DNA from 3 places in the Pacificispira sp. genome. Region 3 is predicted to be linked to each of the others. Evidence: riboswitches for the same ligand, from Rfam matches in the RefSeq annotation. Region 3 holds a riboswitch; each other region holds the start of a gene.
The links. Region 3 has a riboswitch for cobalamin ahead of ACO06O_RS21160 (CbtB domain-containing protein). Riboswitches for the same ligand answer to the same signal wherever they lie in the genome.
Positions count from the first base shown of each region.

Region 1: another riboswitch for cobalamin. It lies ahead of ACO06O_RS15200 (aromatic ring-hydroxylating oxygenase subunit alpha); the one in region 3 lies ahead of ACO06O_RS21160 (CbtB domain-containing protein).
Region 2: another riboswitch for cobalamin. It lies ahead of ACO06O_RS00835 (hypothetical protein); the one in region 3 lies ahead of ACO06O_RS21160 (CbtB domain-containing protein).

Region 1 is NZ_CBDDHE010000008.1:105,680-115,832, forward strand. It holds gene ACO06O_RS15180 (cupin domain-containing protein) at 1-715, opposite strand, end outside; gene ACO06O_RS15185 (ABC transporter transmembrane domain-containing protein) at 845-2,626, shown strand; gene leuS (leucine--tRNA ligase) at 2,632-5,169, opposite strand; gene ACO06O_RS15195 (2Fe-2S iron-sulfur cluster-binding protein) at 5,335-6,417, opposite strand; gene ACO06O_RS15200 (aromatic ring-hydroxylating oxygenase subunit alpha) at 6,423-7,661, opposite strand; cobalamin riboswitch at 7,803-8,008, opposite strand; gene ACO06O_RS15205 (class I adenylate-forming enzyme family protein) at 8,093-9,610, opposite strand; gene ACO06O_RS15210 (NAD(P)H-dependent flavin oxidoreductase) at 9,627-10,153, opposite strand, start outside.
Region 2 is NZ_CBDDHE010000002.1:159,102-169,254, reverse strand. It holds gene rsmH (16S rRNA (cytosine(1402)-N(4))-methyltransferase RsmH) at 1-899, opposite strand, end outside; gene ACO06O_RS00860 (division/cell wall cluster transcriptional repressor MraZ) at 902-1,357, opposite strand; gene ACO06O_RS00855 (tetratricopeptide repeat protein) at 1,745-3,538, opposite strand; gene ACO06O_RS00850 (methyltransferase) at 3,582-4,697, opposite strand; gene ACO06O_RS00845 (NUDIX domain-containing protein) at 4,804-5,355, shown strand; gene ACO06O_RS00840 (inner membrane-spanning protein YciB) at 5,349-5,939, opposite strand; gene ACO06O_RS00835 (hypothetical protein) at 6,019-6,336, opposite strand; cobalamin riboswitch at 6,375-6,591, opposite strand; gene ACO06O_RS00830 (tellurite resistance TerB family protein) at 6,806-7,156, shown strand; gene ACO06O_RS00825 (PilZ domain-containing protein) at 7,175-7,510, opposite strand; gene ACO06O_RS00820 (NAD(P)/FAD-dependent oxidoreductase) at 7,585-8,862, opposite strand; gene ACO06O_RS00815 (glutamine synthetase family protein) at 8,866-10,153, opposite strand, start outside.
Region 3 is NZ_CBDDHE010000011.1:5,729-15,881, reverse strand. It holds gene cbiB (adenosylcobinamide-phosphate synthase CbiB) at 1-316, shown strand, start outside; gene ACO06O_RS21205 (sensor histidine kinase) at 311-2,323, opposite strand; gene rlmN (23S rRNA (adenine(2503)-C(2))-methyltransferase RlmN) at 2,349-3,530, opposite strand; gene ACO06O_RS21195 (hypothetical protein) at 3,619-3,834, shown strand; gene ACO06O_RS21190 (invasion associated locus B family protein) at 3,835-4,374, opposite strand; gene ACO06O_RS21185 (sigma-70 family RNA polymerase sigma factor) at 4,603-5,172, shown strand; gene ACO06O_RS21180 (ChrR family anti-sigma-E factor) at 5,169-5,864, shown strand; gene ACO06O_RS21175 (CidA/LrgA family protein) at 5,932-6,303, shown strand; gene ACO06O_RS21170 (LrgB family protein) at 6,300-7,019, shown strand; gene ACO06O_RS21165 (SCO family protein) at 7,109-7,765, shown strand; cobalamin riboswitch at 7,859-8,096, shown strand; gene ACO06O_RS21160 (CbtB domain-containing protein) at 8,131-8,322, shown strand; gene ACO06O_RS21155 (CbtA family protein) at 8,344-9,105, shown strand; gene ACO06O_RS21150 (benzoate/H(+) symporter BenE family transporter) at 9,125-10,153, opposite strand, start outside.

The DNA.
Region 1 (10,153 bases), on a different contig from region 3:
CTCTTTCGGGACGCAGATAGTCCGTCGGCAGCGGCAGGATATGGTCGACATGGGTCGGGTGATCGGCCGGACAACCGATCTCCACGACTTCCAACCCGTCTGACGCTTCCAGCACGCGGTGGCGGATCTCCGGCGGCTGCAGCACGCAATCGCCCGCCTTCATGACGAAGGGTTCCCCCTGATCCTCGTAGACCAGCCGGACCCATCCCTTGTAACAGAAGATCATCTGGAACCGGACCTTGTGGAAATGCACATAGTCCGGCACCGGCCCGCCGGTCGGGATGCGGATATGCGAGGCGATGAAACGCCCGCCCCATCGATCGGGGATCAGATCGCGGTACTGCATCCCGGCCCGTCCCTGCCCCCAGCCGTCCTGGCCGGGTGGCGGCATGTAACAGAAGGATTGCCGACCATCCGGAATGTCCGGCCAGGGATCCGCCGGGCCGAATTGGACCTGCGTGCCATTCGGCGCGGTCAAAGGCGCACGATCCGCCGGACCGAGGAGACGCAAGGTTCCCGGGTCGGCCTGCAACCCGCGCACAAGGCGCAGGCGCACGCCATAGCCCGAGATAACGGCGACGGCGGGATCATCGGCCGGATAGATGGTGTGCAGCAGGAAGCCCAATTGCTCGGTGAAAAAGCCCGCCGTCTCCTGAACATCGCCGCAGGGGAGGTCCATTTCGGCGGCAAGAATTTCTGGCAGCGGGTCGCTCATCACACCATGTCCTTTGAAAACACAACGGCAGAACCCTAGTCCATCCCGCCGCCTCTCGAAAACAGCCTTTCCTTTCGACCGGCACCCGCGCTACTGCACCCAATCAAACACCAAGTCCGGAGAAAACCATTGGCGAGAGACGTCGGACCCGACCGGCCCAAGGGGCGCGATATCAAATCGCTGCGCCGCGCCCTGTCTTTTCTGGCGCCCTACCGGACCCGTGTCGTGCTGGCGACAATTGCCCTGACGGTCACGGCTGGCACCGTCCTAGCACTGGGCCAGGGCTTGCGCGGTCTGGTCGACAGCGGGTTCGCCGACGGCGACCCGGCGGCGCTGGACAATGCGCTGGCCTTCCTGATCGGCCTGTCCGTCCTGATGGCCATCGGGACCTATTGCCGATTCTATCTGGTCACCTGGCTGGGCGAACGGGTGGTGGCCGATCTGCGCAACGCGGTCTTCGACCGGGTCCTGCGGCTCGATCCCGGCTTCTTCGAGGTCACCAAGACCGGCGAGATCCTGTCCCGCCTGACCACCGACACGACCTTGCTGCAGTCAATTATCGGGTCCAGCGCCTCCATGGCCTTGCGCAACCTTCTGATCATGATCGGCGGCGTTGTGATGATGGCGGTGACCAATCCGAAACTGACCGCGCTTGTCCTGCTGGTCGTCCCGGTCGTCGTCGCGCCGATCCTGTTGATCGGGCGGCGGGTCCGGAAACTGTCCCGCGACAGCCAGGACCGGGTCGCCGATGTCGGGGCCTATGCGGAAGAAAGCCTGAACGCGATCCGAACGGTTCAGGCCTTCACCCATGAGGACCGCGACCGCGTCCGATTTGCGGAGGATGTCCACAACGCCTTCGACACGGCGATCCGCCGCACGCGGCTGCGCGGCTTGCTGACGGCGACCGTGATCCTTCTGGTTTTCACCTCCATTGGGGTCATTCTGTGGGTCGGCGGCAACGACGTCCTGGCGGGCACGATATCCGGCGGCGAGCTGGCGGCCTTCGTCTTCTACGCAACGCTGGTCGCCTTTTCGGTCGGCATCATTTCCGAAGTCTACGGCGAGCTGCTTCGTGCCGCCGGGGCGACCGAAAGGCTGATCGAGTTGCTGGAATCCGAACCCGCGATCCAGCCTCCGGACGACCCGGCGACCCTGCCGCAGCCGCCGGTCGGCGAAATCCGCTTCGAGAACGTGTCCTTCCGCTATCCGTCCCGACCGGATATGGCGGCATTGGAGGACTTCTCACTGACCGTCGCACCGGGAGAGACTGTCGCGCTGGTCGGCCCCTCGGGCGCGGGCAAGTCCACCGTGTTTCAACTGCTGCTGCGGTTCTACGACCCGCGCCACGGCAAGGTGCGGCTGGACGGTGTCGACCTTTCGCTGGCGGATCCGTCGGCGATCCGTGCGCGCATGGCCCTGGTGCCGCAGGACCCGGTCGTCTTCGGCACGTCGGGGCGCGAAAACATCCGCTATGGCCGCCCGGATGCGGACGATACGGCGGTAGAAGCCGCCGCCAGGGACGCGGCGGCGCATGACTTCCTGTCCGAACTGCCCGAAGGCTATGACACGTTCCTGGGCGAAAAGGGCACCCGCTTGTCCGGCGGTCAGAAACAGCGCCTGTCCATCGCCCGGGCGATCCTGCGCGATCCGTCGGTTCTGCTGTTGGACGAGGCGACCAGCGCGCTGGATTCGGCCAATGAACGGCTGGTCCAGGACGCGCTGGAGCGGCTGATGCAGGGGCGGACGACCCTGATCATCGCCCATCGGCTGGCGACCGTGGTCAATGCCGACCGGATCGCCGTGATGGACCGGGGCCGGATCGTCGCGACCGGCACCCATGACGAATTGCTGAAATCCAGCCCGCTTTACGCCCGGCTGGCCGAACTGCAATTCAGCCGTCCGGGCGCCTAGACCGGTCAGCCCTTTACGACGAAATTCACCAGACGGCCCGGCACGGCGATTTCTTTCACGATTTCCTTGCCGGCCAGGTATTCCTGAACCGCCGGATCGGCCTTCACCGCCGCCAGCAGACCGTCCTTATCCAGGTTCGGATCGGCCATCACGCGGGCGCGCAGCTTGCCGTTGACCTGAACCGGATACTCTTTCTTCTGCTGCTCCGCCGCCGCGGCCAGGATCGCCGGATCGGCCACGGGCCAAGTCTCATAGGCCAGCGTGTCGTCATGGCCCAGCTTCTGCCAAAGGTCTTCGGCCAGATGCGGCGCAAAGGGCGACAGCAGCAGAACGAAGCTTTCCACCACAGAACGCGGACGGCGCTCCATCGGCGTCAGCTCGTTGACCAGTTCCATCAGCTTGGCGATCGCGGTGTTGAAGCGCAGCCCGTCCAGATCGTCCGTGACGCCCGCAATCGTCCGATGCAGGAACCCGTTCAGTTCCAGGCTCGGCTCTTCATCCACGATACGGGCGGCGTCCAGAACATCGTCCTCGTCGCAGACGATCCGCCAGGACCGATTCAGGAAGCGGCGCACTCCGGCGACGCCCGATGTCTGCCACGGCTTGGTGACGTCGAGCGGGCCCATGAACATTTCATAGAGGCGCATGGAATCGGCACCGAATTCCCGCACGACATCGTCCGGATTGACGACGTTCAGGCGCGACTTCGACATCTTCTCGATCTGCGAGGTCACTTCGACGTCGCCGACCATCTGCTTGCCGTCGACCTGCTGCACCTTCTCGGGCTCGTAGTACTTGCCCTGCGCATCGCGATAGGAATAGGCCAGGATCATGCCCTGGTTGAACAGTTTCCGGAACGGTTCCTTGGTCGACACCGCGCCGATGTCATAGAGAACCTTGTGCCAGAACCGGGCGTAGAGCAGGTGCAGGACCGCATGTTCCGCGCCGCCGACATAGAGGTCGACGGGCATCCAGTACTTTTCCTTTTCCGGATCGACGAAGCATTCGTCGTTCTTCGGATCGATGAAGCGCAGATAGTACCAGCACGACCCGGCCCATTGCGGCATCGTATTGGTTTCCCGCAGCATTGGCTCGCCCGACTCCGGATCGGTGACATTGACCCAATCCGTGGCGCGCGCCAGCGGCGGCTCACCATTGTCGGTCGGGCGGTAATCGTCCAGCGCTGGCGGCAGGACCGGTAGGCTGTCTTCCGGCAGCGGCACGATATCGCCATCGGATTTGCGCAGGACCGGAATCGGTTCGCCCCAATAGCGCTGGCGCGAGAACAGCCAGTCGCGCAGGCGGTATTGAATGCGGCCCTGGCCGACGCCCTTCTCTTCCAGGAAGGCGATGATCTTCTTTTTCGCCTCGTCGACGCCCAGACCGTCCAGGAAGCCGGAATTCATCGCGACGCCGTCGCCGGCATAGGCTTCCTTCTGAATATCGACCTCTTCGGCCGGCTTGATCACCTGCACGATCGGCAGGTCGAACTTGCGGGCGAATTCGTGATCGCGTTCGTCATGAGCGGGGACGGCCATGATCGCGCCGGTGCCATAGGACATCATGACGTAATCGGCGACCCAGATCGGCAGCTTGTCGCCGTTTACCGGATTGACCGCATAGGCGCCGGTAAAGACGCCGGTCTTGTCCTTGGCCAGTTCCGTGCGCTGCAGCTCGCTCATCTTCGACGCCTGGTCGCGATAGGCGTCGACGGCGGCGCGCTGACCGTCCGTCGTAATGCCGTCGACCAGCGGATGTTCCGGCGACAGAACGCAATAGGTCGCCCCGAACAGCGTATCCGGCCGGGTCGTGTAGATTTCGAAGCTCTTGTCGCTGTCGGCCACCGGGAAAGTGACCTGCGCACCTTCGGACCGGCCGATCCAATTGCGTTGCATCGCCTTGATGCCTTCCGGCCAATCCAGCTCTTCCAAATCTTCCAGCAGGCGGTCGCCGTATTTGGTGATGCGCAGCATCCATTGGCGCATCAGGCGGCGTTCGACCGGATCGCCGGTTTCGACATATTTGCCGTCCTTGACCTCTTCATTGGCCAGGACCGTGCCCTGGGCCGGGCACCAGTTCACCGGGATCTCGGCCTGATAGGCCAAGCCGCGCTCATAGAGCTTCAGGAAAATCCACTGGGTCCAGCGAACGTAATCCGGATCGGTCGTCGAGAATTCTCGGCTCCAGTCATAGGAGAAACCGAGGCGTTTGATCTGGGCGCGGAAGGTGTCGATATTCGCCTTGGTCGTAACCGACGGATGAACCCCGGTGCGCATCGCATAGCGTTCGGCGGGCAGGCCATAGGCGTCCCAGCCCATCGGGTGCAGAACGTTGAATCCCTGCATGCGCTTGTAGCGGCAGACGATGTCGGTGGCCGTGTATCCTTCCGGGTGACCGACATGCAGACCCGCCCCGGACGGATAGGGAAACATGTCCAGGACATAGAGCTTCTGCTTGGACGTATCGACCTCGACCTTGAAGGTCTCGTTCTCTTCCCAAAAGCGCTGCCACTTCGGCTCAACCAGGCTGGGATCGTAAGCCATTCAATCTCTTTCCGCGTTCGCTAGGAATGATGCGGCGGCCGGAAAGACCGCCTCGGATTCTATCTCTTTGAAAATGACCGTATTCGCGCGGTTCCGCGCGCGGCTTTAGATAGCAAGCCGCCCGGATTTAAGTCAATCACCGGGCTGTCATCACTCCGAACGAATTCAGATTTCGATCTCGACCCTGCCGATCGGGTTGGAACAACAGGCCAGCACCATGCCGTCGGCGATCTCCTTGTCGGTGATCCCGCCATTATGGATCATGTGGACCTCGCCCGATGTCTTGCGGACCTTGCAGGTACCGCAAACGCCGAACTGACAGGCCGACGGAATGTTCAGGCCCTGCGCCTTGGCGACCTGAAGAATGGTGTCGGTTTCGCTGCACATCGCGTCCAGACCCGACGCGGCGAACCGGATCATCGCGCCGGCAGTTTCGTCCAATACGATATCGTCGTGTTCCGGGCGTTGATCTTCGGTCCGGATCGGCGCGTGGAAGCTTTCCTCATGGTAATGCGCCATTTCGAATCCGGCGGCGTTCAGGACATCGCGCACCGTTTTCATGAAGGGTTCCGGCCCGCAGCAGAAGATTTCCCGCTCCATATAGTCCGGCGCCATCAGTTCCAGCATCAGCTGGTTCAACCGGCCCCGGTACCCGGCCCAGGCGGAGAACGGATCGTCCTCCTCCACCACGAAGGACAGTTTGATGTCCGGCACGCGCTGGGCCATGCGGCGCAGTTCGGGTTCGAAGATCAGTTCCGACGGGCGGCGGGCGCAGGAAATCAGCGCGATATCCGTATGCTCGCCATTATCGAACAGCCAGCGCGTCATCGACATCATCGGCGTCACGCCGGACCCAGCGGAAATGAACAGATATTTGTCCGCCGGATACTGCATGAAGGTGAAGATGCCGCCCGGCCCATAGGCGCGCAGCCGGTCGCCGACCTTCACATTCTCCAGCATCCAGCGCGATCCGATACTGTCCTTCTGCGCCTTGACCGTGACCGAGATCGACAGCGGCCGCGACGGCGAGGAGGACAGGGTATAGGTGCGCAACAATGGCTCCGGCCCGACCGGCAATTCCAGCGTGATGAACTGGCCGGGCAGATAGCGGAACCAGCTATCGTCCGCCGTCTTGAAACAGAAAGAGGTCACATCCGGCGCTTCCGGAATGATCATCATGCATTCCAGTTCCTTCGCGTCGGTCCAATAGGTCCGTTCGTCCAGAGCCTTGAATTGGGTCAGCCGCATTCCCGTCACTCCGCCGCTGCGGCCGGCGCGAAGGCGCCAAGCTGCCGGGTCATCGCATCGCAATACCAGTCGGTGAACTGGCGCACGCCGGTTTCATGGATCGGCGAATAGGGGCCGGGTTCATAGGCCGGGGAGTTCACCCCCAACTGGTTCTGTTCGACCAGCATCCGGTCCTGGTCGTTGGTCGCGTCCCAAACTTCGGTCAGCGTCTTCAGGTCATAATCCACGCCTTCGACCGCGTCCTTGCGCACCAACCAGCGGGTCGTGACCTCCGTCTCCTGCGGGCCGATCGGATTGACGTGGAAGGAGATCGCGTGATCGCGCAGCAGATGGTTCCAGCTGCTGGGATAGTGGAACAACAGCATGGAGCCGATGCGCTCTTCCCGAATCGCGCCCAGCGGTTTGGAACAGGCCGGTTTGCCGGACATGGTGAAGCTTTCGGTATCGCGCAGCAACGGCACGCGCATGACGCGGTACTGGCCGCTGTCGTCCAGATAGAATTGGCTGGGCAGGCCGGCGGCCTCGCAGCGGTTCCAATGATCCTGTAGGAAATTGTCGCCGCCGGTCTGTTCGACCCCGGTGATGGTCGGCGCGTCGGTGAAGGTGCGGCACAGTTCCGGATGGGACCCGGAACAGTGATAGCATTCGCGGTTGTTTTCCCAGACCAGCTTCCAATTGCCTTTTTCGACAATCGTCGTCTTATGCGCGACCTTGGTATACTCCAACCGGTGCGGCAGCATATAGGGTTCGATCCGCGCGCGGACCGGGGCGAAATCGGGCGGCGCATCGCTGAAATTGACGAAGAGATAGCCGCCGACGCTTTCGCAGGCGACCGGCTTCAGCTTGAACGCGTTGGGATCGAAATCCTGGCCCATCTCGCGGGCGAACAGCAGCTTGCCTTCCAGGTCGTAGGTCCATTGGTGATAGGGACAGACCAGCCGCGCGGCATTACCCTGCGCCGATTGGCAGATACGCGAACCGCGATGGCGGCAGGCATTGTGGAAGGCGCGGATCTCGCCATCGGCACCGCGCAGGATGATCGCCTCGGCCCGGCCGACCCGGTAGGTGGTGTAATCCCCAACCTCCGGAATCTCGCAGCCATGCCCCGCGAACAGCCATTCGTTCAGGAACAGGGTGTCCATTTCCAAATCGAAAACCGCGCGGTCGCCATAGAATTCCTGCGCCAGGGAATAGCCGGGCCGACGGGCGGCCAGCAGGCCTTGCACACGGTAAGATGCGTCCATACCGAATCTCCTCAGTCATGCGCCGCATCCGGCGGCGCGGTTGGTATGGTCGCTGGTGTTCTCAAGAGGACATCCCTTCCCCGCTCCGGCAATCGGCGGCGGACGGAAGGAAAGGCACCTCGTGATCGCCACCCGCGATCCAAGAGCAGTCTTGCCTGGGCTGGTTTCCGGACTCGAAGGGAGGTGCTAGCCGAACGCGGCGCCTTCTCGGGACATTGCTTCCCAATGGCATTCGCCGCGCTTCAACCCTTCTTACCGTTGCGGGGGCAGTGCCGGGATCTCACCGGCTTCCCAATTCTCCGTCACGCCGCGAACGGCGGAACGGCACCACAAGCGCCCGGACTTTGCGCCCGGCCGGGGGTCTGGGATTTCTGTAACGCGACAGGTTAAGTGCTGGCTGCGACAGGTGCGCGATTTCCGCCCTTCAGAGCCTAGAGACGATCCCGGAAGGTCTCGATCAGGCGGTTCTTCAGGATCTTGCCGGTGGCGGCGGCCGGCAGCCGGTCGGTGATGACGATCTTCGACGGCCGCTTGTAGCTGGACAGGCTGCCGGCCACATGGGTCTTCAACTCGTCCTCCGTCACGGCGGCGGGATCGGCGACCTGGACAAAGGCCAGCACTTCCTCGTTCCCGCCCTCGACCGTGCGGCCGATCACGGCGGCCAGAACGACGGACGGATGGTCGTTCAACGCCTTCTCCACCTCCTGCGGATAGACGTTGAAACCGGACCGGATGATCAGTTCCTTTGACCGGCCGACGATGTGCAGCATGCCGTTCTCGTCGAACTTCCCCAGATCGCCGGTGCGCAGGTACCCGTCGGGCAGCAGCACTTTTGCGGTTTCTTCCGGGTTCCGGAAATAGCCCCTCATGATATGCGGGCCCCGGGTCAGGATCTCGCCGACACCGTCATTCTGACCGCCGATCGCCTCGTCCAGCTTGATATCGACACCCGGCAGGGCATAGCCGACGCTGACATCCGGATTGCCGATCGCATTGCGCGTCGCGCAGACCCCGGCCGTGGTTTCCGTCATGCCATAGCCGTTCTGCAAGGGGATGCCATAGAAGGCCTCGGCGCTGCGCTTCCAGGCCGGGTCCAACGGCGCGGCGCCCGACGAGACGTAGCGCAGCCCGCTGCCTTCCAGCCGCGTATAGCCCTGCGCCTTCGTATAATGCATCAGATGGGCATGCATCTGCGGCACGGCAGGCAGGATCGTCACATCCTCGCGCAGGGCGTTATACAGGGCCTCGGCACTGAACCGGGGTTGCAGGCGAATGCAGGCCCCGCCATGGCTGGCAGCGACGACCATGGAGGCCAAACCGAAGACATGGGTCATCGGCAAGGCGCCATAGACCGTATCCGTCGGGGTCATGTCGCGCAGTTCCGCCGACGACTTGCCGGCAAACAATAGATTGCCGTGGGTCAGCATCACGCCTTTGGGCGCGCCGGTCGTGCCGGTCGTATAAAGGACGACCCCAACCTGAGCGAGTCCCGGTTCCACCGGCTGCGGCGCGCTGTCGAAGGGTGTCGAAAACCCGACCGTGCCGAACGCCCCGTCCTGGTCTTGGGCAGCATCGGCTTTGGCATGCTCGGCCGCGTCCGGCGAGGCCTTGACCGTATAAACGACGGCACGAGGCGTCGCATGCTGGCGGATACGTTCCAGTTCCGCCGCCGTCATACGCGCGTTGGCGGGCACGGCCCAAGCGTCGAGGCGGCTGCAGGCAAAAACGAAGGCGATGGCCGCAAGGCTGTTCTCGGCCACGATCAGGACCCGGTCACCGGCGACGACCCCGGCCTCGCTCAGCACGGCCTCGGCCTGCGTCACGGCGGCAGCGTAATCGCGATAAGACAGGCGCCGGCCGTCAAAATCGATCACGGCGGGATTGTCCGGGCGTTCCGCCAGATGGCGGTCGATGTTGTGGTGGATGCGGGTCGCCTGAATGTCACTCATACCGGAACCAATCCCATTAAACGCCGACAGGACGCAGCCGCGCCAGGGCCGCCATCGCCTCACGCTCCATGCCCGCGACGATATCCGCCAACGGTTCGACCCGGTCGGTCAGGCCCAGCGATTGGCCCGCAGACAGCATGCCGCGCGATACATCGCCGGTGCGATAAGCCTCCCGCCCGATCTTGCCGGAGACATAGGGCATCAGCCCCGCGATCCCGATTTCCGGGTTCTCGGTCTCCAGCTTCGACACCAGATCGGTCGTCTCGTTCCGCAGCGTGCGGATCGTGTTACGGACCGTCTGCATGGTCAGCGCCGTGTCCAACTCGCTGGCGTCGACCAGCGCCTGCTTGTAATTGGGATGGGCTGCGACCTCTTCCGCCACCAGGAAGCGGGTGCCCACCACGACGCCCGCCGCGCCCATGGCCAGTGCAGCCACCAATTGCGATCCCGTGCCGATCCCGCCGCCGATCAGGAAGGGAATGGTCAGCCGCCGTTCGGCCAGTGCCGCGTTGATCATGCTGCCGATCATGTCCATGCCGGGAT
Region 2 (10,153 bases), on a different contig from region 3:
GCCCGGGGATTGACGGATTCTTCGGCGCGGCCCGGCTTGCGGGCGCCGGTCGATGCGATATGGAAAGACGGTGCGCGCTCCCCACTCTGGCCCGGCGGCAGGTGACGGGATCCGCCCCCGGTCCGACCGGCACGGGCCTTCATGAAGGCCTTCACACGCTTGTCTTCCAGGCTGTGGAACGCGACCACGACCAGGCGTCCGCCCGGAATCAGCAGACGTTCCGCCGCTTCCAGAGCACGATCGATCTCGCCCAACTCGTCATTCACCTGAATGCGCAGCGCTTGGAAGGTCCGGGTTGCCGGGTCGATCTTGTCCTTCGCGCGCGGCACGCAGCGCCGAACGATATCGGCCAGGCGGCTGGTCGTTTCGATGCGTTCCGACGCGCGTTCCTGAACGATGGTCTTCGCGATCCGGCGGGAGAACCGCTCCTCGCCGTATTCCCAGATGATCCGGGCCAGTTCGGCTTCCGGCCAGTCGTTGACGACGTCGGCGGCGCTGGGGCCGCTCTGGCTCATCCGCATGTCCAGGGGGCCGTCGAAACGGAAGGAGAAGCCGCGTTCAGGCGTATCGATCTGGGGTGAGGAAACACCAAGATCCAGCACGACGCCGTCCAGCCGCGTCACGCCGACATCGCCCAGCAGGGCTTCCATGTCGCCGAAGGTCCCGCAGAGCAGCGTCAGCCGGTCCTTGAACTGCTCGACCAGAGGTTCGCCGCGCCGGATCGCGTCCGGGTCTCGGTCGATTGCGAAGACGCGGGTCGGAGCGGCCTCCAGGATGCCGCGGGTGTACCCGCCGGCGCCGAAGGTCCCGTCCAGATGCGTTTCGCCTTCCGCCGGGACCAGGGCCTCCAGGACCTCAGGCAGCATGACGGGAAGGTGCGGGGCGTGCTGTGTTTGCATGGTCACGCACCCCCCGCCGGTTTCAGAGCCAATGTGCGGCCCTTGGCGCGGGCGCGGGCGCGCTCGCTGTGATCGGAATAGCGCTCGGGCGACCAGATCTGGAACCGCGAACCCTGGCCGACGAACACGGCCTTGTCGTCGATCCCGGCGTGGCCGGCCAGTTCCGGCGCCAGTACGAGGCGACCCGTCTCGTCCAGCAAGGCCTTGCGGGCCTGGGCGACGATGGACTGGTTCAGGTCTTCCTCTTCATCGGAATAGAGCGGCTGCTCCTCGATGGCTTGCACCAGGCGCTGCATGAAGGCCTTGTCGCAGGCTTCCAGCGCATCGTGCTTAGGCGAGGGGTAGATGTAGACGACTCGCTCTCCGCCTTCCGGCAGTTCGGCACGAAAATCGGCCGGCAGGGAAACGCGTCCCTTCCGATCGACCTTGTTTTCGAACGTGCCGGTAAACAGCGCCATGTCGCCGTCACCCCTTTGTCGCCTGGCGGTCCGCGTCCGGATCGCCGTTCCTCCGTCGGAACCCCCGGTTCTCCCGGGCTCCAACTCCCTTCAGTGCGCGATGCGGACGTAGTCCGACCACATTTTGCCACCACGCACGTCTATGGGTAATCATGGGATATCATGGGAACTTGCTATTCGTCAATGAATAAGCCCTGGAAATCCGGCGTATTTGAAGTTCTTGTCGAATATTCAGACAAGACAAAGCGGCCCGTTCGGAAAGGAACAAGGGGTCCGACAAGCCGTTGGAAAGTGATTAGGGTCAGAAGCGGTGAGGTAATTCTTGTTTTGTTCCCATTTTTACTAAAGAGAACAAAACGGAACAAAGTTGGTCCGGGGTGCCCGAGCCTACCTGTTGGCCATGCGAAGTTTGCGGATCAAGGCGTGACGGACCCGACTGAAGACCTCGCTCCAATCGCCTGGGCTGGTCTGGCGGAACAGCGTCATGGACGGATACCAGGGGCTGTCGTCCCTGTGCAGCATCCAGCGCCAATCCGGGGCATAGGGCAGCAGAACCCAGACCGGCCGCGCCATCGCGCCGGCCAGATGCGCGACAGAGGTGTCGACGGTGATGACGAGGTCCAGGGCCCGGATCGCCGCCGCCGTATCGGCGAAATCGCGAAAGCCGCTGCCCAGATCCCGTAGCAGCGGGCCGAGAGACAGGTTGGCGATGTCCTGGACGGCGGGACCTTTTTGCAGCGACACGAAATCCGTCTTCGGCAGGTCGAACAGCGTGGCGCATTCCTCCAGCGAGACCGACCGGTTTCGATCGTTCTTGTGGCTGGGCTTCCCTGCCCAGCACAGCCCGACCTTCATGCGTTCGGGATGCAGACCGGCAGGCTTTTCCGCATCGGGCGGCGGCAGGATGTAAGGGCAGTGGTCCGGGATCGAATCCAATGTGGTGCCCAGCAGGCGCGGCAGGCTGAGCAGCGGTACCTGGAAATCGAACTTGGGCAGCCTTGTGCCGCGCGGGATGACCGTGACCTTCGAGAATTCCGGTGATCGCTGAAGAATGCGCGCCAGCGGGGCCTGAACCTCCAGGACGATCTTGCCGCCGGCCCCGGCGATTCCGTCGGAGGAATCGATGACATAGCGGCAGAATTGCAGCGTGTCGCCCATGCCTTGCTCTGCCCAGACCAGCAGCGTCTTGCCGTCCAGAGGCGCGCCGTCCCAATCCGGCGCATTGGTGTGAAGCCGCTTGATCTCCGGCAGTTTCCATCGGCTTTCATAGGTCTGAAAACCTTGCGCCAAATTGCCGGACAGCAGCTGCGTCAGCGACTGATCCCACGGCAGTTCCGGCGCATCGTAGCCGAGCAGGCTTGCCCGGCGGATCGCATTTCCAGCCTCCGTCAGATCGCCCTTGTCGCGAACGGTCAGCCCGTAATTGTAGTGGATGCGTGCAACATCCGATGACAGGTCCAATGCCCGGCGCTGGGCGGCGATGGCATCGTCCAGTCGGTTCACCGCCCGCAGGGCGTTCCCCAGATTGGACCAGGCGGGGCCGTCATTGGGTTTCAGGGCGATACCGCGCTTCAGACAGGTCACGGCGGAATTCAGCTTGCCGATCCGGCGCAACAGAACGCCGAGATTGATCCAGGCGGGTGCGAATTCCGGGTCGATGGACAGAATGCGGCCGTAAAGATCCGAAGCCTCGTCCAGTTTCCCTTCGCCATGGGCGCGAAGGGCGCGGCGCATCAGCAATTGCGGATCGGCTTCCGGCCGCGCCACGACCTGCGCCACCGGTTGCGGCGGACGGGCGCTCTTTTCTGTCGGGGCAGTGGCCGGGGCGCTGGCGGGTTCGGGAACCGCGGGTGCCGCGCCCGGTTGTTCCGGGGCGGATTGTTGCGGTACGGGGACTTTCTTGGGTGCCGCCTTCACGATGGCCTTGGCGACCGGCCGGGCCTTGGCGACCGCCTTCTTCACGGGGATCGCCTTGGCGACGACTTTGGCCGGTTGGATTCTCGCCCCACCTGTGCGGGCGCCTGGCTTCTTGACGATGGCTTTCGCGACCGGCCGTGCCTTCAAGGCGGATTGACTGGCGGGCGGTGAGGCGCGGTCGGTCTCTGTTCCGCCGGTCCCGTTCGGGTCGGCGGTCGACGGTGTCTGAGTTTCGCCGCCCTGGGTTGCGTCCTTATCGTCCATCGTCAGACCATACACTGTGTGCGGGGCGGCGGGAAAGTGCTGTTCAAGCGGGCTTCGCGGCGGTCACGATCAGCCCGCCGACGGGGATGCCGTATTCGCTGCGCAGGTCTTCCCGGGCGATGTCGATGAGGATCAACCCGGCCTCTTCCAGGACGCGGGCGACATAGGCCTCGTCATGCTTGTAGCGCCCGCTTTGATCCAGGCGGTACCCTCCGGCGACGGCGTCGTCATCCGCCAGTCGCTCCACCGAGAAACCCAGCCGCCCGGTGGGAACCAGCGCCTGCCGGAACCCGTCCGCCGCCTCGGCCAGATCGCCGAAATAGCACAGGACATCGGCTGCCACGATCAAGTCATAGGTGTCGGGCGCGTCGTTCAGAAAGGCGGTCAGCTCCCGCTTCTCGAGCCGGTCGTACAGGTTCTTTGTCTTCGCCTTCTCCAGCATCTTCGGCGACAGGTCGACACCGTCCAGATGTTGCGCCAGGGGCGACAGCAGCGGGGCGCACAAGCCGGTCCCGCAGCCGGCGTCCAGCACGACCAGATCCCGGTTCGGCGGCGGCAGATGCGGTTGCAGCGCCTTCAGGATCAGCGCCGGGGCGCGGTATCCCAGTTCGGCCAGCTTCTCGTCGAATATCGGCGCATAATCGTTGAAGATATCCTCGACATAGGCCGCGCTGGCGGTCTTGGGCAGACCCTGGCCGGAGATCGCGGGACCGATATGCTGGGCGTCAGGGACTTCCGGAAACCGCCGCATCCATTCCGCGGCGATCCGCACAGCCTCTTCCTCGCCATTGTTGGCGTAGAGGTCGTAAAGCGCCTTGCCCAGATTGGAATGCGAGACAAGGTCTGTCGCGTCCCGGCGCACGGCCTGCCATAGGGTTTCGACCGCTTCCGCCGGCAGGTTCAACTCGTAATAGGACAGGCCCAGATTGGTGTATTCCGTAAACGCATCGTCGCCGCGAAGTTCCCGCGCCCGGCCCAGCGCTTCGACCGCCGTTTCGTAGTCGTCCAACTGGACCGCGATCTCGCCGCGCCATTCCAGGGCTTCGACATCGTCGGGTCGCCGATCCAGGACACGCTGATACGCCTCGGCGGCTTCGTGCAGGCGCCCGCGCCGGTAATGTTCTTCCGCCTCGTCGATAATACGCCGCAGATCGGCCATGCGATAATCCCCCTCGCCGCGCCCCGGGGGCGATCCCCGCGCCGCGCCAAGCGAATAGCAGTTGTCACTTGCGACGGACAAGCCCAAGTCGCATGATCGGCCCGCGATGGGCGACAAATCCGACAAGATCACTGCGCGCGGCCCGACGGTTCGAAAGGTTCCGGAAGGCGATAACCGTACGCGCCTGACCTGCCCGGATTGCGGCTTCATCCAATACGAAAACCCCTTGATCGTTGCCGGCGCCGTCGTCGTCGAAGACGGCAAGGTATTGCTGTGCCGTCGGTCGATCGAACCGCGCCGTGGCTTCTGGACGATCCCGGCCGGTTATCTGGAACTGAATGAAACGGTGGAAGACGGGGCCCGGCGCGAAGCGCACGAGGAAGCCTGCGCCGACATCGCGATCGACGGCCTGCTGGCGGTCTACACGATCCCCAGGATCAGCCAGGTACAGTTGATCTATGCCGCGCATCTGGCGTCGCCCGGGATTGCCGCGGGCGAAGAAAGCCTGGAGGTCCGGTTCTTCGACTGGGATGAAATCCAGACGGTGGAGATCGCCTTCCCGTCGGTGCATTGGGCCTTGGCCCACCGCCGGTCGATGACCGGGCCGGTTCCTTCCGCGCCATTTGGCAATCCGGACGGCGAGACCGGGGATTACTGATCTCCGGCTTCTTCCGCCGTGTCGGTTTCGCTGTGCCGCATCATGAAGGGCACCTGGGCGATGAAGAACAGGAAAGTTATCGCGATCAGCCCGGGAAACCGGAAATAGACCCAAATCTCTTCCGATACGCTTCGCCACACGACCTCGTTCAGCAGGGCGAGACACAGGAAGAAGATGGCGCAACGCAGCGTCAGAACCTTCCAGGCTCGGTCCGGCATGGTGAAGCTGCCGCCCATGACCGATCGCAGCGGCATCTTGCCGAAAGCCAGGGCCGCCAGCAGGCCGATCCCGAACAGCGTATTGATGATGCTGGGCTTCATCTTGATGAAGCTGGGATCGTTCAGATAGAGCGTCAAACCGCCGAATACCCCGACCAGGACGGCCGTCAATAGCGGCATCCACGGAATCCGACGGGCAACCACCAGCGACAAGACGACGGCTGCCGCACTGGCGCCCATCACGACCTTTGTTGCCAGGAACAGATCGTTACTGAGGAAATAGGTGACGACAAAGGCTGCCAGCGGCGCGAAATCGACCAGTTGGGTCAGCCAGGGAGGACCGGGGCGGGAAGGAACATCCGTCATAGGAGGCTATATAGGCGATGCGGTTGGCCGCGTCATCCGTTCCTTCACGCCACCGGTCCCTGAATGCCGATGGAACATTCTAGTTCCTGACCCGCCGGCGTCTCGGCCGGGCCAGACGTTCGGCCGGAAACTGCGCGATCTGCCTCAGCAATTCGCTCGCCTTGCCGGCTTCGCCGCCGGAGGCATCGGAGAAAGGCGACGTTTCGCCGAGAATTTGGGCAGCCCGCGCCGGATCGGTGCCATCGGGCAGGGCCAGAAGCCAGGACAGAATTGCCCCTTCCGCCGCACCGCGCGGCAAAGGCTCTTCGGCCATGTAAAGGGCGGACAGACTCTGTCCGGGGTCGAACGCCGCAATATCGATTTCCGCAGCCGGAAATGCGGACGGAACACTACTCATAGAAACCTCCTCCCGGGACACCCCGCCCGGACAATAGGGTTGCGTTTCAGTGAGCGGCAGGTCTCCTGGCTCGCGGGTCGGTGCCGGTCCGCCTGGCCTTCCCAACGGTATCCCGTCAGTGGCCTGGACGTGGCGGTCGGCTCGCCGCTTACAGTTGCGGGGGCAGCTTCGGCCTCGGGTCGGGACATTGCGTCCGTCGCCACACCGAATTCCCTTTTGATCCCCTTGCGGGGAACCGCTCTCTCGATCGCATCACTCTAGTGTAATTCGGGGCGGCGACTAAGGAAAAAACGACCTGCTTGCGCGCAGACCCGTCACTTGACCGCTGCACTGCGGCAAGGGCACATTGTCGGCCTGCGCCAATCCGGGGATGGCGCCTGGTCGGGGGATCGGTATGTTCGAGGGGGTTCGGCACGCAATCGAAGAGCGAACGGCACGGCGCAGGAACCGGCCGTTCCTGGAGGCGTGCATGGCGTGCTGTGCCCTGGTTGCGATTGCCGATGGCGAAGTATCCCTGTCGGAACGCGGGCGCGTCGACCAGATCCTGGAAGCCATCGACAAGCTGCGCTTTTTCGACGTGCATGAGGCCGTTGATTTGTTCAACGGCTATGTCGACGGCATCGTCCAGGCCGAGGCCAAGGGCCGCCGCCACGCGCTGGAAGCGGTCAAGGAAATGCGGCATGAGGCCGGGGACGCCGTACTTTTGGTCAAGGTCGCCCTGGCGATCAGCCGCGCGGACGGCGTTTTCCTGGAAAGCGAGCGCGCCCAATGCGAGGCCATCTGCGACGTGCTGGGCCTCGAACTGGAAGACTTTCTGTAAGCGGAATCAGGGGCCGAATCAGCCCAACGCCTGGTGGGCGATAATGTCCTGAAGCGGATCGAACTGGTCCGGGGTCACCTTTATGAAGGCGACGCAGACCACCATGCCCTCGTCATCCGCGCCGACCACTCGGCAGGGAATTTCGATGGTGGTGAATTCGTCCGGCATCAGAACCGCCATGACCTCGTCGCCTTCGGCCAGCCCTTCCTGATCCGGGTAGAACCCGAAACCACCCAGGCTGACATCGGTGACTCGGCCCTTCAGGCCACCCACTTCGGCGGGGAACCGGACCTTGACCCGGCGTTCCTTACGCCGGTCGCCCGGTTTGATGATGCGCATCAGGCGGCTGAACATGCTGGTTTCCTCGATACGGCGAACAATCCGCTCCCCCGCTCGTCGGGCAAGCAGGAATCGTGCCGGACGGGAGCTTACGCCAAAGCGTCCTTCAGGCGATACCAAAACATGCCGAGTGTCAGGAGGGGCGTGCGGAACCGGCCGCCGGGGAAGATCGGGTGCTTGAATTTGTGCATGATGTCGAACTTCTGCGTCTGGCCCTTGATCGCCTCCGCCAGGATCTTCCCGCACATATTGCTGAGCGCCAGGCCGTGTCCGGAATAACCCTGGCTGAAATAGGTGCGGTTGCCGATGCGTCCAACATGCGGCATGCGATCGACCGTGATGCCGATATAGCCGCCCCAGACGTGATCGATCTTCACATCGTCCAGTTCCGGGAAGACATGCAGCATGCGCGGGCGCACGAAACCGCCCAGATCGTTCGGTTCCAACCCTGAATAGGTCGCGCGACCGCCGAACAGCATGCGCTTGTCCGCGCTGAGCCGGTAATAGTCGACGATGAAATTACAGTTCGAAACCGCGTCGTCGGTGGGCAGCAGCGTCTTCGCCCGATTGTCGCCCAACGGCTCCGTCGCGACGATGTAGCTGCCGACCGGCATCAGGCGTCGAAACAGATAAGGCTCCGTCTCGCGCAGATAGGCATTGCCGGCCAGAATGAGGTGTTCGGCATGCACCGATCCATGTTCGGTATGGATCGCGGGCTTGTCGCCGGTATCCAGACGAATGGCGCGGCTGTTCTCGAAAATCTGGGCGCCGGCCTCATGGGCGGCTTTGCCGAGGCCCAGGCAATAGTTCAGCGGATGGACATGGCCCGCGCCCGGTTCCCACAACGCGCCGACATAGCGGTCGGTCCCGATCTTTTCCCGGACGGCGGGACCTTCATAGAGTTTGGAGCCGGTATAGCCCCATTTTTCCCATTCCGCCTGGTCTTCCTTCAGGCCTTCGAACTGGCTCTTCTTCTCGGCGGCATGCAGATAACCCCATTTGAGGTCGCAATCGATGCCGTATTTCTTGATCCGCTCACCGACCAGTTTGGGCGCGCCGTCCGCAATTTCCCAGGCGACTTTCGCTCCCTCGCTGCCGACGACCTTTTCGACGTGATGCATCGACTTGTTGAAGCCGCTGCATACCTGCCCGCCATTGCGGCCGGACGCACCGAAGCCGACCGTTTCCGCTTCGACAACAATCACGGAATAACCGGCCTCCGCCAGTTCCAGTGCGGCGGAAAGCCCGGTGTAGCCGGCGCCGAGAATGGCGACATCGGCCTTGTGCTCGCCTTCAAGCCGGGGATGGCTGGGGGCGGCATGGGCGGTCGCCCGGTAATAGGATCGGGTATCGTCGAACTTTGCCATGTCTTACACCGTGCGCAGGTACCATTCGTAATCCAGGGGCGGAATCTGCGCCTGGAACGCGTCGTTCTCGAAGCTGCGCGCCGCTGCGTAGGTCTCGCAATAATGCGCGCCGAGATATTTCGGGAGGATCTTGCTTTCGCCGAAGGTCTGCAGCGCCTGCCACCAACGCAGCGGCAGTTCCGTCACCGGCTTTTCATAGGCGTTGCTCTTTTCAATCGGACCCGGGTCCAGCTTCTTGGTCAGGCCGTGATGCACGCCGGCCATCACACAGGCCATGGTCAGATAGGGGTTGGCATCCGCGCCCGCGACCCGATGTTCGACCCGCATGCCCTTCTCGTCCGCGCGCGGAATGCGCAGCGACACCGTGCGGTTGTCGACACCCCAGGCCGTGTTGATCGGGGCATAGGAATTTGCCTGGAACCGGCGGTAGGAATTGGCGTTCGGGGCGAAGACAGCCATGGAATCGGCCGTCGTCGCGGCCAGGCCGCCGATGGCGTGGCGCAGCGCCTTCGATGCCGGCAGGCCGATTTCCTTGTCCATCGGCCCGGCGAAGATGTTGTTGCCGTTCTTATCCAACAGGCTGAGATGGATATGCATGCCGCAGCCCGCGCGTTCGGAAAACGGTTTGGCCATGAAGGTCGCGATCATGCCGTGCTTGCGTGCGACGCCCTTGATGATGCGCTTCAACAGGATCGCGTCGTCGCAGGCTTTGATCGGGTCGTCGACGTGATGCAGGTTGATTTCGTACTGACCCGGCCCGTATTCCGCCGTCGCCGTGTCGGCGGGAACGTCCTGCGCGACGCAGGCATCCTCGACATCGGTCAGGAAATCCTCGAATTCGTACAGTTCTTCAATGCCGTAGACCTGGGTCGTGGTCTGCGGCTGTCCGGTCGCGGGGGAACTGGCCGTGTTCGGAATGCCGGACGGGCCCAGCTTCGCGTCCATCAGGTAGAATTCCAGCTCAATCGCGGTGACGGGCGTATAGCCCATATCGACCAGCGGCTGGGTCGCGCGCGCCAGGATGAAGCGCGGATCGGCAAAGAAGGGGTCTCCCTCCGCCGTCACCATGCTGGCGATGACCTGGCCCGTCGGCGCATGGGCCCAGGGTACCGGCTTCAACGTGCCGGCGACGCCCAGGCAGTTGAAATCCGGGTCGCCGTCCGACGTGCCATAGACGATCGTGTCGCAGTTCTGGCCGGTCGCATCCAAAAGATAGGTCGATCCGGGCAGGGCGACGCCGCCTTCATGCAGCTTGTCGATCGCCTCGACGCCGATCCGCTTTCCACGCAGG
Region 3 (10,153 bases):
GCTGGTCTGCCTCGCCGCCTGTTTCACGCCGACCGCCTATCCGGTCCAGGCCGTGCGCACCATGCTGCGCGAGGCCAAGAAGCACAAATCGCCGAATGCCGGCTGGCCGGAAGCCGCCTTCGCGGGCGCCATGGGTGTCGCGCTGGGCGGGCCGCGCACCTATCCCGGCGGCCAGGTCGTCGGCGTCTGGATCGGCGAGGATTTCCCGGCACGCCTGGAACCGCGCGACATCGACCGCGCCCGCGCCCTCTACATCGTCGCCAACCTGCTGGTCTGGTTCGCGGCCCTGATGGGCGGATTGGCCGTGCTGCTATGACGGCAGGACGATCGTAAAGGTCGACCCCGCGCCCGGTTCGCTTTCGACCTCGATCCGGCCGGCATGGCGTTCGACCAGCTCGTGCGACAAGCGCAATCCGAGGCCCGTCCCCGTCTCGCCCTCCGTCCCGGCCACAGACAGTTTCTGGTCCAGCGAGAACAACACCCTCCTGGTTTTCGCGTCCATGCCGATGCCGGTATCGGTCACCGCGATCCGCGTTTCCGTATCGGATTGCGCCACCGTGATCCGCACCCTATCGCCGGACCGCGAGAATTTCAGCGCGTTGCTGACCAGATTGCGCAGGGCGGTTTCGATCATTTTGCGATCCGCGCGCAGGCTCAGCTCCGGCGACATCTCGGCCGTCAGATCGATCCCCTTCTGCCGCGCGACAGGCGCGAACAATTCGGTCACATCCGCGACGGAGGAATTTAGCGGATAGGGTTGCGGGTCGTAAGACATCGCCCCCTGCTGCAAACGGGCCCAGGACAGAAGATTTTCCAACAGCTTGTGCAGGTTTTGCGCGGCCGTGCTGATGTCGCCGCCATACTCCGCGATCGTCTCGCGCGGCAGGGTCGAGATCCGGCGCTTCAGCAGGTCCGACATGCCGATCAGGACGCTGAACGGCCCCATCAGGTCATGCGCGATGATGGAGAAGAACCGGTCCTTCTGACGGTTCAGATCGGACAGGGTGTCGTTCGTATCCTGCAATTCCCGGGTCCGGGCGGCGACCTGGGATTTCAGCTCCGCCTCGGAACGTTCCAGTGCCAGGCGGGCCTGCTGTTCGGCGGCGACCTTCTGACGCTGCAGCAGGCGGATCCGGTCGGCCAGCGCCAGCGCGAACAGGACCGCCTCGCCCAGCAGACCCATCCAGGCGATGCGCAGGGTCAGGTCGTTGGTCGGGGCGAGCCCGACGAACCGCCCGATCAACAGCGCCACGGAAACGAACCAGACCGCCCAGGCCAGGGTAAAGATGCGCGCCGAAGTTTCGCCGCGCCACCACAGGATCGCGCCATAGACCGGCAGCATGGTCAGGGCCAGACCGCCGGTCATGACCGTCTGCGCCGCCAGCGCGCCCTCGCCCGCCAGGAACAGGATCGGCGGCAGGGCGAAATAGGCCATGACGACCCGCAGCACCCTATCGAAACGCGGGGTCAGGCGCCGCGTCTCCAGGAAGGTGCGGCTGAACTGCACCACCAGCATGAAGGCCAGGGCGGAAAACAGCGGCGCGGCGAATTCCCCGACGCCCGGCCGGTCGGGCCACAGGAATCGGTTGCCGAAACCGGACGCGGCGGCGAAGGCAAGCTGGGTCGCGGCGAAATAGGCGAGATACCAGAAATAGACCCGTTCCCGGACCACCGCGAAAATCACGACATTGTACAGGAACAGAAGCATCGCCCCGCCGGCGAAGAGGCCCAGCACCATCCAGATCGCATGCTGCTTGGTGGCATAGGCTTTCGGGGAGGAGACCTGGAAATAGACGTCGATGCCGTCGCCGTATTCGTGGTGCAGCCGGACATAGATGGTGCTGGTTTCGCCCGGCCCGGTCATCAGCGGCGCGGCAAAGCCTTCCCCCGGCAAGGGCCGGCTGTCATAGGGCAGGCGGTCGCCCATCGCGACATGATCGACCGATCCGTCGCCGCGCCGGTGGTACAGATCCACATAATCGGTCAGCGGAAAGGGAAAGTTGATCACCCATTCGACCGGTTCCGGACCGGGATTGACCGCTTCGAAGCGGACCCACCAGGCGGACCGGGTGATCCCGACCGACGTGGACTTTCCGTCCAGCGGTTGGAATTCGCCATCCAGCATTCCCTTGAGAACCGTCGCCGGTTCGATGTCTCCGGCCGGGTCTTCCAACAGGGTGGCATGGTCCATCGGCGCCTGAACCGGCATGCCGGGAGAGAGGGGAAGCGGTTCCGCCCGGGCCATCCCGGTGAAAACCAGTGCGATCAGCAGCGCGATCGTCACCCCCATCGCGCCGCGTGCCGCGGCCTTCGAACCCGCCATGCCCCCACCCCGGTTTCTTATCGGGTCACAGCCCGACCGCCGCTTCCTTTTCCGCCCGCAGCGCGTCGAGCCGCAGCCGCTCTCGCTTGCCGATCCGTTCGCTTTCCGACTTGAGCTGCCCGCAGGCCGCCAGAATGTCTTGCCCGCGCGTCTTGCGGATCGTCGCCACCGTGCCGGCGCGGTGCAGGATCGCCAGGAAGGATTCGATCCGCGCCGGGTCGGAACATTCGAATTCGCTGCCCGGCCAGGGGTTGAACGGGATCAGGTTCACCTTCGACGGGATGCCCTCCATCAGGCGCAGCAGGGTGCGCGCATCCGCGTCGCTGTCGTTCACGCCTTTCAGCATGACATATTCCCAGGTCACCCGGCGCGAGGTCGTCAGACCGGGATAGCCGCGCACCGCATCCATCAGCTCGGCAATCGGATATTTCCGGTTGATCGGAACCAGCCGGTTGCGCAGCTCGTCATTCACCGCATGCAGCGAGATCGCCAGCGACAGGCCCAGCTCCGCCCCAACACGGCGGATATCCGGCACGACGCCGGAGGTCGACAGCGTGATCTTGCGCCGTCCGATGGCGATCCCATCACCGTCGGAGACCAGGCGCATCGCGTCCATGACGCTGTCGGTGTTGTACAGCGGCTCACCCATGCCCATCAGCACGATATTGCTGATCCGGCGGCCGGCCTCCTCCGTCTGGGCCCAGTCGCCCAGCGCGTCGCGCGCCAGCATCACCTGGCCGACGATATCGCCCGGCGTCAGGTTGCGGACCAGTTTCTGCGTCCCGGTATGACAGAAGGCACAGGTCAGCGAACAACCGACCTGGGAGGAGATGCACAAGGTGCCGCGGTCGGTTTCCGGGATGAAGACCATCTCGGCCTCGTTCCCGTCCTCGTAGCGCAGCAGCCACTTTTCGGTGCCGTCCTTCGATTTTTGATGCATCGAGACCTTCGGCCGGTCGATCCGGCAGGTCTCCTCCAACTTCGCGCGGAACGCCTTGGACAGGTTCGTCATATCCTCGAACCGCGCGGCGCCGCGATTGTAGATCCAGTGATAGAGCTGCTTGGCGCGGAAGGCGGGCTCTCCCATATCCTTCACCAGCGCCGCCAGGCCGTCGCGGTCCAACCCGATCAGGTTCGGGCGCGCGTCGGGCTCCGGCGCCAATTGGCCGCCGGGCATGAAATCCTGCAAGGACGCTGCATCGCTCATCATCGAAATCCTGCAAATTTGCGGCAGGTCATACTCCCCCTGCCCCGGTCGTGTAAACTAACAGGCGCAAGAACCGAGGAGAAAACCCATGGCCTTCGAAGACTATAAAGCAGAAATCGCGCTTCTGATGTCCCAGATCGACGGCGACCCGGGGGATGTGCACGAAATCCACATGCGCCTGCACACGCTGCTCAATACCCTGCGCGCGGAAGGCCTGCCGGTTCCGGACGACCTGCGCGACCTGGAAGAATACCTGGACCGGCAGTTTTCGACCGGCGGCGGTGGCGATCGCGGCGACGCCTGATCAGTTCACGTTGCAGGCGGCGTTGATCGCCTTGTTGGCGGCCGTGAAGCCCGACAGCGAATAGGTGTCGGTTGTCTTCGTGCCGCGCGCCGACGTGCCAACCACGACCATCGACGACCCGGCCCGCATCGCGTTGATCAGTTTCGGCTCGTCATCTCGCCAGGCATAGGCGCCCTCGCCGCTGGCATAGAGCCGGAAGGTGCTGCCGCCGATAGTCACTTCGACCGTGCTGCCGTCCTTGATCGGATATCCCATGTGAAAGCCGACCTCGCCGGTTGCGCCTTCCTTCGGGCGGTGCATCACGAAGGCCCAGATTTCGCCGCGCTTGGAATAATCGCCCTCGTCCTTCGACGGCTGCGACGCCATGGTGCAGCGCGTCCCGCCACCTTGGGAATAGCTATAGGCCTGCCAGGCGTTGAACGTGCCCAGATCCTTGTGATCCTGCGCCGCCGCACCGGTCGCCGCCGCAAGGCCGACCGCAATCGGAAGGACCATTGCCGCCAATTTGCCGGCCATCGCGACGCGCTTGGTATTCGCCATTGTCACCCTCGCACTCTGATAACAGTATAATAGGGATGGTGTCGGACCGTGCCCCAGAAATAGGACCTTTTTTTGACGTTGCCAATGATCCGGCTATGAAAATTCCCCGTATCCCCTTGCATGGAACAAGCCGTGCTGAATCCCCGCAGTCCCGCAGCCCCGCCAATGGCGGTGCGGCCGGCGCTGAATTTTGCGGAGGTTCCGGCACAGCGTTCCGGGCGTTCGAAGATGACACAGACCGCTAATCCGGACGCGCAAAGTCTTGCCGAATGGATGCGGCGCCTGGCGGAAGACCAGGATCGCGACGCCTTTGCGGCGCTGTTCGAATATTTTGCGCCCCGCATCAAGGCCTACATGATGCGCAGCGGATCGGACGACGTCTCGGCCGAGGAGTTCGCGCAGGAGGCGATGTTGATGGTGTGGCGCCGGGCGGCCAGTTTCGACCCGGCACAGGCATCGGTGGCGACCTGGGTCTTCACCATCGCCCGGAACAAACGGATCGACGCCTTCCGCCGCAACAACCGGCCGGAGCTCGATCCTGACGACCCGCTTCTACTGCCGGCCGCCGAGCCGATGCAGGACGACAAGCTGGAGGAAGACCAGACGGCGGATGCGATTCGCACCGCGATGGCGGATTTGCCCGCGGAGCAGGTTCGGATGCTGAAAATGGCCTTCTATGAGGATAAGGCCCATAGCGAGATCGCCGAGGAGACCGGTCTGCCGCTTGGGACGGTGAAATCGCGGCTTCGCCTGGCAATGGGCAAGCTGAGGACCATACTAGGAGACTCTGAATTATGACGGCTGCTTTGACTTCGGGGGGAGCCATGCGGGCGGTGGAACCGTCGCATCACCTTTCGGATGATATGCTGTTGGACTACGCGGCAGGGTCGCTGGACGAAGCGACGAGCCTGATCGTGGCGACGCATCTGACCTATTGCCCTTCCTGCCGGAAACGGGCGGCGGAACTGGACGCCCTGGGTGGGACGCTGTTGCGCGACGTCGCGCCGGTTTCGTTGTCCAAAGGCTCTTTGGAGTCGGTTCTAGCGCGGCTGGACCAACCGGCGGAACCGGCGCCGGTGCGCGCCGCCCTTCCGGCCAACGACAACCCGCTGGTACCTGCCGTCCTGCGCCGTTATCTGGGCGGCGACCTGGACGCGGTGACCTGGAAGAATCTGGGAATGGGGGTCCAAACCTCCGAAATCGCAATGAACGTGGAGGGCAAACGCGCCTTCCTGCTGCGCGTCCCGGCCGGCAAGGCAGTGCCGCATCATACCCATGACGGCAACGAATTCGTCCTGATCCTGCGCGGGGCCTATAATGACGAGATCGGCCGCTTCGCCCGCGGCGATCTGGCAATCAGCGACGGGTCGATCAAGCACAAGCCGGTCGCCGAACCCGGCGAGGATTGCATCTGCCTGGTCGTGGTCGATGCCCCGATCCGGCTGACCGGGCCGATCGGCGCCATTCTGAATCTGTTCGTGAAGGTCTGACCGGAGCTCTGGCCGGGATCTTCCGCAGGGGCTCGCGCCCCGGCCCGTTGCATCGTAAAGTCGCGCCATGCTGCGCGCCCTGACCCTTCTTCTGATCTGCCAGTTGCTGGGCGAGGCCATCGCGGTCCTCGCCAACTGGCCCATTCCCGGCCCCGTGCTCGGCCTCGCCTTCCTGCTGGCGGGGCTGCTGATTCTGCGGCGGTCGCCCGACTGGCTGCAGGACACCTCGGCCGGGCTGTTGAAACATCTGTCCCTGCTGTTCGTCCCGGCCAGCGTCGGCCTGGTCCAGCACGCAGACCGCCTGAAGGTCGAGTGGTTGCCGCTCGCGGCCGGGGTGATCGTCAGCACCGTCGCGGCGATCGCCGTCGGCGCGGTGGTCTTCGTCGCCGTATCCCGTCTGATCGGCGCCCCGGCGGAAGGGGAGGACCGCAAGGCATGATCGGCGCGACACAGGATATCTGGGTCTATCTGGCCGAAACGCCGCTGCTGTGGCTGACCGCGACCCTGATTGCCTATGGGATCGGCCATGCTGCCTTCACCCGGTCGGGCAGCAACCCGGCGGTCAATCCGGTGGCCATTGCGGCGGCGCTGCTGATCGCATTGCTGGTCGCGACGGACACCGATTACGACACCTATTTCGAAGGCGCCCAGTTCGTTCATTTCCTGCTGGGTCCCGCGACCGTCGCCCTGGCGGTGCCGCTTTATACCCACCTGCCCCGGGTCCGGCGCGCGGCCCTGCCGATGCTGGCGGCCCTGGTCGCCGGCGTGGTCACCGCCGTCGGCACGGCCTTGGCCGTCGCCTCGCTGCTGGGCGCGGACAGCGAAAGCCTGTTGTCGCTGGCGCCCAAATCCGTGACCTCCCCCATCGCGATGGGGATCGCGGAGCGGATCGGCGGCCTGCCGTCCCTGGCGGCGGGATTGGTCATCGCGACGGGGATCGTGGGGGCCATCGTGGTCACGCCGCTTTTGAACCTGATGCGCGTCCGCGATTGGCGTGCCCGGGGTTTCGCCGTCGGCATCGCGGCGCACGGAATCGGCACGGCCCGCGCCTTTCAGGTCAACCCGATCGCCGGGGTTTTCGCGGCCGTCGCCATGGGTTTGAACGGCCTGACGACGGCGCTTTTGGTGCCGCTGATCGCGCATTTGTTACTATGACCGCGACGATTTGGCGTCTTGAGATAAGGGCCCCCGCTTCGTACGTCTTGGGGTAGTGATCCGTTCCCTCCGCGGAGGCCTTGAATACCATGCAGCGCAAAACAATTCCGCTGATCGGCGCCATGCTGGCCGCACTGGCCGCGATCGGTCTGGCCGCCCTTGTCGTCTGGAATCAGCTCTCCGGCAGCTCGGACGGCGTTGTGCGTGGCGACGGCGAGGCCTTGGTTGCGCCGGGATTGGAGGTCGGCGGTGCGTTTGAACTGACCAATCATAAGGGCGAAACCGTCACCCAGGACACGTTCCAGGGTCAGTTCCTGCTGGTCTATTTCGGCTACAGCTCCTGCCCTGACGTCTGTCCGACGGAATTGTCCAGCATGGCGGCCGCCATCGATATCCTGGCGGAGCGGGACGCCGCGGCGGCCGAAAAGATCACCCCGGTCCTGATCACCATCGATCCGGCCCGCGACACGGTGGACGTCCTGAAGGACTATGCGCCGGCCTTTCACCCGCGTCTGGTCGGCCTGACCGGCAGCGACGAGGCGATCGAGGCCGTGGCACGGAAGTTCCGCGTCTATTACGGCCGGGGCCAGCAGATCGACGACGAATTCTATCTGATGAACCATTCCGGCTATGTCTATCTGATGGGGCCGGACGGCGGGTTCGTGACGATGTTCAACGGCGGCACCGCGCCGGAATCGATCGCCAACGCCCTGCAGCGCTACGTCGCTGCCGCAAAGACCAGCTGACGGTCCCCCTCGCCCGATTATTCGAACGTCGCCTTGACGCCAATCCCTGTCGGCGCCGCGCTTGACCTGTACGCCGCCGTGGCGCTACTGATAATTCTTGAAGACGCGTTCGGTTCTCCTTCATGGGTCACGAAGGCCTTGGAGCTAAGAGGGAACACGGGAAGGATTTACCCATCAGGGAATCCGCGCCCGGGCTGCCCCCGCAACCGTGAGCGGCGAGCGGTATCCACCTCGCCACTGGCACACCAGCCCGGATCGGGACATGTGCCGGGAAGGCAGGATGCCGCATCGACCCGCGAGCCGGGAGACCTGCCGAGCGTCGATGGCATCTCGAACGACCGTCGGGTGTGACGGGAGGAGACAAAATGAACGATCGCATTCAGGCCACCACCGCCGACCATCTCGAAACCGAATCCCGGACCCGCGTTCTGGCGGCATCGGTTGCGGCGGCGCTGTTCGGCGGCTTCCTGTTCCTGGGTATCGGCTTCGCGCATTCGGACACGATCCACAATGCGACGCATGACGCGCGGCACGCCTTCGCGCTGCCCTGCCACTAAGCCCCGACCGAATTCAACGATATGTTTCGGCGCCTTTTCGGCGCGGCATTCGCCGCGGGCATCGTCGCGGGTCTAGCGATCAGCGCGATTCAGGAATTCACCACCACCCCTATCATCCTCCATGCCGAGGAATACGAGAACGCGGGCACAGAGGCCGCCATCCCGGAATCCGCGATCCCCGAGACGGCGGTCTTTCGGGTCGCCGGCACCGGCGCGTTCCACGGATTTACCATCTACAAGGCCCATAGCGGCGAAGACCACGGCGACGAATCCTGGGGCCCGAAAGACGGGCTGGAACGCTCCCTCTTCACCGCCGGGACCAATATCACGATGGGGATCGCCTTCGCCCTCATGCTGACGGCGGCCTTTGCCGTCCATGGCGGCGCGATCAGCGGACGGATCGGGCTGCTTTGGGGGATCGGCGGCTTCGCCGTCTTCACCCTGGGCCCGAATCTGGGCCTGCCGCCGGAAGTACCCGGCAGCATGGCCGCCGAACTGGGGGTGCGGCAGCTCTGGTGGATCGGCTGCGCCGCAGCGACCGGCATCGGCCTCTGCCTCATGGTCTTCGGCCGCAAGCTGCCACTGACGGTCCTTGGCGTTCTGATCATTGCCGCCCCGCATATCGTCGGCGCGCCGCAACCGGCGGAAGTCGGCGGCGGCGTCCCGCCGGAAATCGCGGGCCATTTCGCCGCCGCCTCCATCGTCGTCGCGGCGATCTTCTGGGTCATGCTGGGCTGGCTCAGCGGCACCTTCTATCAGCGGTTCTCGGGCACCTACGCCTGACCGTGACCCGGTTTCGGGTTCAGGACGCCTTCGCCTTCCGGGCGAGGGCGTCCAGACCGAGCACCAGCAGCCCCAGCGCCAGGCCCCAGAAGGCCGACCCGATCCCGAACAGGGACAGGCCGGATGCCGTCGCCACCAGCGTCAGCACGGCGGCGAAGCGGGTTTCTTCCGGCGCCAGGGCGGCGCTGAGCGAGCCCATCAGCGGCCCGACCAATGCCAGCCCGGCCACGGTCACGATCACCGCCGACGGCAGTGCCGCGAAGGCGGCGACCAGGGTCACGCCGACCCCTGCCAGGATCAGATAGCCCGCGCCATAGAACAGCCCCGCCTTCCAGCGTTGCGCCGGATCGGGATGCGTGTCCGGCCCGGTGCAAAGCGACGCCGTGATGGCGGCCAAGGTGGTGGTATGGGCGCCGAACGGCGCGGTCAGCAAGGACGCCATGCCGGTAACCGCCAGGGCGGAACGGGCCGGCGGCGTGTAACCCGCCGCCGACAGGACGGCGAAGCCGGGCAGGTTCTGCGACGCCATGGACACCAGGAACAGCGGCACGCCGAGCCCGATCAGCACCGCCGGATCGAATTCCGGCCGGATCAGGACCAGCGTCGCAACCGTCAGATCGCCGTCCAGCGGCGCGACCCGGCCGAGGACCAGCGCCCAGGCCACCCCCGCCGCGATCACCGCCAGTACGGCCCAGGTGGCACTGAACAGGCGGACCACCAGAAAGACGCCCACCAGCGGCAGGACCAGCAACGGATCGCCCGCGGCCGCGTCGAAGACGCCGATCGAAAACCCGATCAGGACGCCCGCCAGCATGGCCGCGGCGACGGCGGTCGGGATCTTGGCGATGGCATCCGCCAGCGGCTTGACCGCGGCGCTCAATACGATCAGCGCGGCGGCCAGCAGAAAGGCCCCGACCGCCGCCTCGATGCCGATGGTCGGCGCCCCGGCCACCATGGTCGCGCCGATCAGCGCCGCCCCCGGCGTCGACCAGGCAGTGACGATCGGCATCCGGTGTAGGATAGACAGGACCGGGCTGGTGACCGCCAT